2 regions of the Fodinibius sp. GM108 genome follow, and region 2 is predicted to be linked to the other one. Evidence: riboswitches for the same ligand, from Rfam matches in the RefSeq annotation. Region 2 holds a riboswitch; the other holds the start of a gene.

Region 1 (4,188 bases), on a different contig from region 2:
GATGGGCTTCCTGCATCCGTTCAATGACAATATCGGCAGATTGATTTATGAGTGAAGCTGTTTTTAGCGAAGATCCGCCAAATTTGATGATATGTTTTTGGGGTGAAAGCATATTAGGGTTGTACTGTACGTTGAGTTAGTTCTGATTTAAATGATTTGATAATTGCGTTAAGCTGATCGAATTCGATAAGAAACGCATCGTGCCCGTGCCGCGACTCGATTTCTTTGTATTGTCCACGGGGTAATAGCCGGGCCAGCTCTTGACACTCTTCCCGCGGATAAAGCAGATCGCTGTCGATACCAATAGCAACGGCGGGTATAGACAGCTGCTGAAGGACACTTTTAAAATTGGAGCGTTCGCGGGCTACGTCATGAGAATCCATGGCCTGCGTAAGCCGGATATATGATACCGCATCGAACCGGCCGACAAGTTTTTGTCCCTGGTAGCTGAGGTACGATTCTACCTCGAACTGATCCGTGCCATCCTGCAGGCGGCGACCAAATTTCTTATCGAAATCACTGGGATGGCGATAGCTGTTCATTGCAATCATGCGGGCCAGCGCCAATCCTTTTTCAGGAGGATTCTCTTCCGAATAGTACCCGCCATTCCAGTTCGGATCGTTAATAATGGCCTGTCTTTGGGTGTGACTGATGCCAATAGCCCATGGACGGTGCTTTTTGCCCATGCCAATGAGTGCTGCGGATTTCGGTCGCTCATCCATAATGCACCACTCGAGCGCCTGCATGCCGCCCATTGATCCGCCGATTACCAGTTCAATACCGCTGATCTGTAGCTCATCAAAAAGCTTTTGCTGCAGGCGAACGATATCTCTGATGGTAACCTCGGGAAAATCGATGCGATATAGGTCTCCGGTTTGGGGATTTACAGAAGTTGGCCCTGTTGTGCCATAAAAGCTGCCCAGTACATTGGGACAGATAATAAAATGCTTGTTGGGATCCAGGGCCTTGCCAGCTCCAAAAAGGCCGCCGAACCATTCATCCGCTTCGGTGTTGCCCGTCAGAGCATGACACACAAGCACTACATTATCCCGTTCGGCATTAAGTTCTCCCCAGGTTTGATAGGCGATCACAGGTTCGGGAATAGCCGAACCGCCTTCTGTGACAAAGGGCTCATCAAAACTTTGTGTTTGTTGAATACTCATTATTTAATAGTTCATATAGTACGAGCGGACACTCCACTATATTCATTTTATGCTGTTGTTTTAATCTTACTGAACGCTATTTCGAAGTCTTCTTTGATATCATCGATATGTTCGATGCCTACAGAAACGCGAATTAAATCAGGTTCAACCCCGCTGGACGCCTGTTCTTCGTCGCTAAGCTGTTGGTGTGTTGTCGAAGACGGGTGAATGACCAGCGTCTTGGCATCGCCTACATTGGCCAGATGACTGGCAAGCTCTACGTTCTCAATAAATGTTCGTGCTGAATCGAAACCGCCTTTGACGCCGAATGTGAGTACTGCACCAAACTTGCCGGGATTTAAATATTTTTTAGCTCGCTCGTGGTAAGGATGGTCGGGTAATCCGGTATAGTTTACCCACTCGACAGCATCTTGTTCCTGCAGCCACTCTGCCAGCGCAAGCGCATTTTCGCAGTGTCGTTCAGTACGCAGTGACAGCGTTTCCAATCCCTGTAAAAACAGAAAGCTGTTAAATGGAGACGGTGCCGAACCGAAGTCGCGAAGGGCCTCTACCCGCGCCCTGATTGCGAAAGCGATATTTCCGAAAGGACCGTCGGGACCGAATGTCTCCCAAAAGTTAAGGCCGTGATAAGCCGGAGATGGTTCGGTAAATACGGGAAAGTTGCCATTGCCCCAGTTAAAGTTGCCGGCATCCACAATCACTCCGCCGATGCTGGTGCCGTGTCCGCCGATCCATTTTGTGGCCGATTCTACGACGATGTTCGCGCCATGTTCAATAGGTCGGGCAATAGCACCCGCAGCACCAAACGTGTTATCAACGATGAGGGGAATCCCGTACTTTTCGGCAAGATCAGAAAGTCCGTCAAAATCAGGCACATTGCCGCGGGGATTTCCTATCGATTCCACATAAATTGCTTTCGTATTATCGTCAATGGCAGCTTCGTAGCTTTCAACTTTGTCGTCTTCAACAAAGTTTACATCGATACCCAGTCGGGGCAGGGTTACTTTAAACTGATTGTATGTGCCTCCATACAAAAAGCTGGTTGAGACGATGTTGTCACCGGCCTGAGCGATGGTGGCAATGGTCATAAACTGAGCCGATTGTCCCGAAGCGGTGGCTACGGCAGCGGCTCCGCCTTCGAGTGCGGCGATGCGCTTTTCAAACACATCATTCGTAGGATTCATGATCCGCGTATAGATATTGCCGAACTCCTTTAGCGCAAAAAGCGTGGCTGCATGTTCGGTATCATCAAATTCGTATGATGTCGTTTGATAAATGGGGACAGCTCGCGATCCGGTTGTAGGATCGGGCTCTTGTCCTGCATGAAGCTGTAGTGTTTCAAATTTAAAGTTGCGTTCTTGTCCGTTAGTACTCATAGTGTTATAGATGTAAAGTTACTGTTGTTAATTTTCGTCTGACTCTTCTTTTGGTCGTATTAAAAACTGGTGATCGACTTTAATACACCGGTTTTCGTAAAGCTCAATGCCCGATCCGTTAATCTTTTCTGCTTGCTCAGGTTGTTCACCCGTTCCCAGCTGTAGCCAGATAGCGCGTGGTTGTGGTTCCAATTCCAGAGCCTGATCCACCGCTTTATGCAGATGGTCGGGTGGCAAGAATACATCCACCACATCAATGGGGTGGGGGATGCTTTTAAGGTCCGGATATGATTTTTTACCCAATATTTCATCCGCATTGGGATTAACCGGAACAATTGTGTAGCCGGCGTTTTGGAGATACCGCGCTACAAACTGGCTGTCTTTGTGAAAACTGCGCGAAAGACCGACAACAGCAATCGTCGAAACTTGCTCGAGCGTTTGCTCGGCGCGATCAGTTTCGGCGTTGAGCTCTTCTGTAGCGCGCATCTTTTCATCGTACCAGTTGTTAAACGTTGATTTCATGAACTTATACATACCTGACTGATGCCATCACTGAAAGCGATGGCATCAGTAATTAAAATTTCTCAGCAAATAAAAAAGCCTCTTCCAAGATCTTCGGCCGGTATAAAGGAGAAGATCTTAGAAGAGGCTTTGAAATAAACCCGTTGCGGGTAAATAAATGACCTCATCTCTCATCTTTCCCCGGTATACCGGAGCAGGAAGTAGCACCTAACCCCCGACATAATATGTGCGGGGCGGTTGCCAAGGCTTCTTCGGGCCTGATCCCTCAGCCTTTCTTGATAAGAGTGTTCAGTAATTCAAAAAGAACAATTAACAAAAAAGCCCTTCGGGATTCGCCGAAGGGCCTTAAACTGCTTCACAAGTGGAAACGAATTCAGTCCTCCGGTTGCAGGCGTAGCATACATAGCATGCACATGCAACAGAGGCAGCAGATATTTTCAGTGATTCGATTCATAGATAACTTGTGTTTTAATTTCAGCACTAACTTAAGGTATTGTCTCAACCCAAACAAGTGTTAAATAATTTTTTTCTAACGCGTTTAGCGGTTGGGAAAAAACCTCTCAGTCATCGCGGATCGGAGTTCAGGATGACTAAAAGGTTTTTAGAAGAAATAGACCAAGTATCTTCAACCACTAAATGCGAATTTTCTAATTACAGATCTGTTTTTCATACGTTTTAAATTTAAGACGTATGATCATCTTCTTGTTTTATAAAATACATCTCAAATTTGGTTCCATCTTCAGAGATCAAGTCGTATTCGCCGTCTAACTGCTGGTTCAGTGTATCAATTAGTTTTAATCCCAGTGAATTTGTGTTTTTAATTTCAAGATCCTCGGGTAATCCCTTTCCGTCATCTTTGACAATCAAATGGATTTTTTCGCCTTCTTCTTTACAGATAATAGAAATTGTCCCGCCATCCTTATCAAAGGCATGTTTGTGAGCATTCGTGATCAATTCATTCAAAATTAATCCCAGAGGAACAGCCTGTCGCATGGGCAGAGAAACAGGGTTTAATTGTAACTCAAATTTAACATTCGTTGAACCGTCAATATTTTCTATTGATCCGCTGACCTGCTCAACGAGATCTTTGACATAGGAATCCAGCGTAATGCTGGCAAGCCCTTCTG
Region 2 (4,188 bases):
AGAGGATCATATTATCCTGACGGCTGATGATTATGTATCATTTCGAGCGAAGGGGATACTATAGTCGGCTGCGGCCGAAAAAGGGGAGGGAAACCTTCCCTTTTAGGTTAAGATTCTAGAGGCCATTTCTATTATCCCATTTATCAAATTTATGAAAGCTGCCTATTTGCATACTCTACTTATCTTTTCGTATATACTTCTTTCGATTATGTACTTAAAGCAAAACAAATAAACAAAACATAACTATGGATGAAAGCACAGCTAGTCTCTTCAATCAAATGAAAGAAGAGTGGGAAAAGTTAGTAGAGAATCACGAAGACTTCGATCAAAAGGATAATAAAGCTGCTGGTCGCAGAGCCAGGAAAGCTGCCAATAACTTGAAGAAGTTGTTGACTCCCTACAAGAAAGCTTCTGTAGACGAAGCCAAAGAAATTTAGGGAGCAGATCGAGTAAGAGTTAGGCAAGGGGATGCGGGTTATCCCGTATCCCTTTTTTGTTTGCAAAACGATGCATGGGTTGGAGTAAGATTACTCCGGTCGTTCAACTGCCACTGTTGGAGATCCAGCAGCAGTATTGAGGATTGGGAAATTTGCAAATGCCACCTCGATCATTGTAGCACATAACCATCCATCAGGAAACTTTGAAGATTTCCTGTCATTTCGGGCAAAGGGGATACCTTAAGTTCAATAAAAGAGTAGGTTATTTTTCCTTCCCTTTTAGATTAGTATTTAATTTCGCCGTCTCATTAACACTTCTGTACTGCCTTTCCAAAACATTAGATACTGTTTAACAGGCTGTCAATCACAAAGATATGACGATTGATAAAGCACTTGGTGTCTCCAAATTGCTCGGATTCTTGGATTTTTAACTCTTTAGCTGCTTCGGTTTCAGTCATCCCTTCTTCGAAGATAACCACGTCTCCAGGTTTACCTCCATCAGTAAATTCATTTAAGGCAATGATATCTGCCTGAAGTAAAAATGAATTATTAGGAGATCTCAGCCAAGTGCGGGCAACGTTCTCGGCCTTAGATCGTTTAACTTTATTGGAGTAGACAACCTCTAAATGTATGACATTGTTCTCCACCTTGCTGACTTCAGAGGCCAGCCCCAGAAACATACGGAACCATTTATCTACGGCGCCGATGTGCCGATTGTTTAATTGTTTGATTTCTTGGTCTGTTAAGGAAAATGTGTTGTCTGGATTCATAATAGTGTAACAATTAGGTTTGTGGTTATGATTGTTACACCAAGACAAATGCAACAAAAGATGGGCTCGATTGTTTTGGATATTATCCCACATCATTTGACCACCGTGCCTTGAGTGGGTCGGTTGGCAAGCCTTCCGGCTTTCTTGATGTTATTAAAACATTAATAAATAGAGCTCATAAAACAAATCAAGGATTTCCAGGTCTATTATTCTTCATTAAATGAACTTTTTGACACCTTTCGTTTATGTGCATATTAATTGGGGAGTTATTAGTTTGTTTATAATAAAATTTTGTGTGACAATTGGCTAAATGGTACAAGTATCAATCACGCTGGAAGATGTTAGTCTTGGAGTTAATTTTAGTTACCTTTGTGCAGAAAATCATTAAAGGTGGGGTGACATAACGGTGACAGCCTTCTTTTTATTTTTGAAATGTCATAATTCATGGAACCCAGTCAAAACTTCTCAAGTAAATGCCAATTTCTAATTGAGTATGGCGAATCGTTGGGAGACTTTATGCCTTGGCACAGCACAAATAATCCTGTTAAGGTACTTGTTGCAGAAATTCTTTTAAGGAGAACTACCAGGACTGTAGCTCAGAAATTGTATAAAGATTTTTATGTATCATTTTCTAGCTTAAATGAGGTCAATGACAAGCACAGAGAAGAACTTGTTGAAATTTTAAAACCCGGTGGGTTATATAATCAAAGGGCAGATCAAATCATTAAGTTGGCAGGTGAGCTGAGATCTAAAAGTTTCGGTGAACTACCTAGTGATTTCGACATATTAAAAAACTTGCCCGGTGTTGGGCAGTATTCTGCTGAGGCAGTACTGCTTTATGCTTTTGGACAATCATATTTTCCAATAGATGGAGGTATCCACAGAGTTATCAGGAGATTAATTAGTCAACCTGTTAGCAAAGGGAATACGGATTTGAGATCTACAAAAAGGATTCAGTATTCAAAGGATAAAATAGTTCAGGCAGTTAAGTCTTTTCTTCAAGAAAAGTATGATGGAATTGTTTTGGAAAAAATTCATAAAGCATTACTTAAAATTTCTTGGGATTGGTGCTTGGAAAAACCAGCTTGTGAGGCTTGTAAAGCAAACGGAATTTGCGATTATTATTTAAATAATTTCTAGTAATGATAGATCTAAATACTAAGTCACAAAAAATTAGTTTGAAGAATATTGGCCAGGTTTTTACTCCAGATACTGTTGCAGATGAGATGGCTAAATTATGCAAGAAATATATGGATAAACCGGTCAATACATTTTTAGATCCTGCAGTAGGAAAAGGAATTTTCTTAAAATATGCTTATAAGAATGGTTTAATTGATACAAGTACTAAGAATTTATGTTTTGACATAGATAAGAATGTCTTATCAAAAACAAGGTTATTGGCAGATAATCTAAATTTAAATTGTGAAACCTTACATACGGACTATTTAAAAGCATCATCAACTGAATCGGTAGATTTAGTAATTATGAATCCGCCTTATGTAAGACAAGAAAAAATTCCTCAGGCAGACAAGGATGCTTATTTGCAAAAAATTCAAGATTCAATTGAAGTTGAATTTTCAAGGAAGAGTAATTTATATGTCTATTTTATGTTCAAAGCAATATCTGATTTGAAGAAAGGTGGAACTGGATGTGCTATTGTATATGATGCAATTGAACAAAGTAGATATGGACAAGAAACATTAAAGAAAATTAATGAGCTTGTAGATATAACAGAGAAAAGAAATGTACAAGCACCATTTCAAGATGCATTAGTTGATGCCTCAATATTAGTTTTTAAAAAAAGAACAGCTCGCATAAAAAGTACTGTAGCAAATATTAACTTTACAAATAGTCTTAGTAGTGAATATGAAGAATTAGTTTCTTTGAGATCGCTTGCTGAAATTAAAAGGGGAACAACACTTTTAAATTCAAAAGTTTTTATTGCAGATAAAAAGGATCTGCACTATGAAAAAGCGATTCCAATTGTGAAAAAACAAAGGTACATAGATGATTTAGTTGTTAGTTCTTCCCATCCTGAGAAAGCTTATCTGTATTCCGAAGATGAATCTTTAGACGAAAGTTTGACTTCATGGCTTAAAGACAAAGCGAATAGTGTTGAAGAAAATAATAAGACTCTAAATAGGGAGATCGCTAATAAACCTAGGAAATGGTACTACCATACAAAGTATTATCCTCCGATAATATTTAATTATTATGTGAGAAATAATCCTAGGCATCTACTCAATAAAAATAGCTTACCAGTTGCGGATAATTTTTATGGCATCTCTCCCAATGATTTCCCTATAAAAGTAGCGTGGTTATTATTAAATACAGATATCTACTTAAAATGTATCCTCTCGAATTCGAGATCTCAGGGAAATGGGCTTAGGAAACTTCAACTATACGAATACCGAAATGCTAAAGTACCAGATTGGAATAATTTTGAAGAAAAAGAAATAATGAGAATGGATAAGATGGCCAAAAGAGCTATCTCGAAAGGGAGTATTTCTGATGTTATTAAAAAGGAATTAAACAGTTTGCTAATAAAAAAATTCAAAAAATAAAATTGTCAGGAATGTCTGAATTTGAGATACCAACACCACCGGAATATCATCAATCAGAAGTTGATTATTTTCATCCTTATCTAAAAAAGGTTTTAGAACAAATCATCACTACATCATATGATGATGGATATGAAGTATTGCATCATAAGAAAATAGGGGCAATTGAAGCTGATCTAATTGTTAAAAATGTTTCAACTGGCAAATATCAACTTTTAATTGAAATAAAGAGGTTGCCTGGTGATGTTAACAGCACAAGAAATCAGTTACAGGCTCAAAATTATGTTCGAGAGGCAAATCCAGCGAAATTAGCTAGTAACAATCCATATTATGTATTAACTAATATTGGAAAAACTGAACTTTTTAGATTTTCCGAGCAAAAAAGATCTGTTGACCAACAAAGAATAAATCAAGGTCCTT

The links. A riboswitch is a leader RNA that binds a small molecule or an ion and turns the genes downstream of it on or off. The one in region 2 is predicted to bind S-adenosylmethionine.
Region 1: it holds a riboswitch for S-adenosylmethionine, as region 2 does, so the genes downstream of both, ACT3ID_RS03220 (CoA-binding protein) here and ACT3ID_RS14595 (hypothetical protein) in region 2, are expected to answer to the same signal.

Annotation. Positions count from the first base shown of each region.
Region 1 is NZ_JBYEIR010000001.1:750,269-754,456, forward strand. Features, by position in the region: gene ACT3ID_RS03205 (aspartate kinase) at 1-112, opposite strand, end outside; gene metX (homoserine O-acetyltransferase MetX) at 114-1,163, opposite strand; gene ACT3ID_RS03215 (O-acetylhomoserine aminocarboxypropyltransferase/cysteine synthase family protein) at 1,211-2,539, opposite strand; gene ACT3ID_RS03220 (CoA-binding protein) at 2,567-3,061, opposite strand; SAM riboswitch class I at 3,229-3,346, opposite strand; gene ACT3ID_RS03225 (PAS domain-containing sensor histidine kinase) at 3,743-4,188, opposite strand, start outside.
Region 2 is NZ_JBYEIR010000007.1:275,924-280,111, forward strand. Features, by position in the region: gene ACT3ID_RS14580 (JAB domain-containing protein) at 1-64, shown strand, start outside; gene ACT3ID_RS14585 (histone H1) at 246-437, shown strand; partial or broken gene ACT3ID_RS14590 (JAB domain-containing protein) at 544-681, shown strand; gene ACT3ID_RS14595 (hypothetical protein) at 776-1,207, opposite strand; SAM-I-IV-variant riboswitch at 1,268-1,363, opposite strand; gene ACT3ID_RS14600 (endonuclease III domain-containing protein) at 1,652-2,347, shown strand; gene ACT3ID_RS14605 (Eco57I restriction-modification methylase domain-containing protein) at 2,350-3,771, shown strand; gene ACT3ID_RS14610 (BpuSI family type II restriction endonuclease) at 3,783-4,188, shown strand, end outside.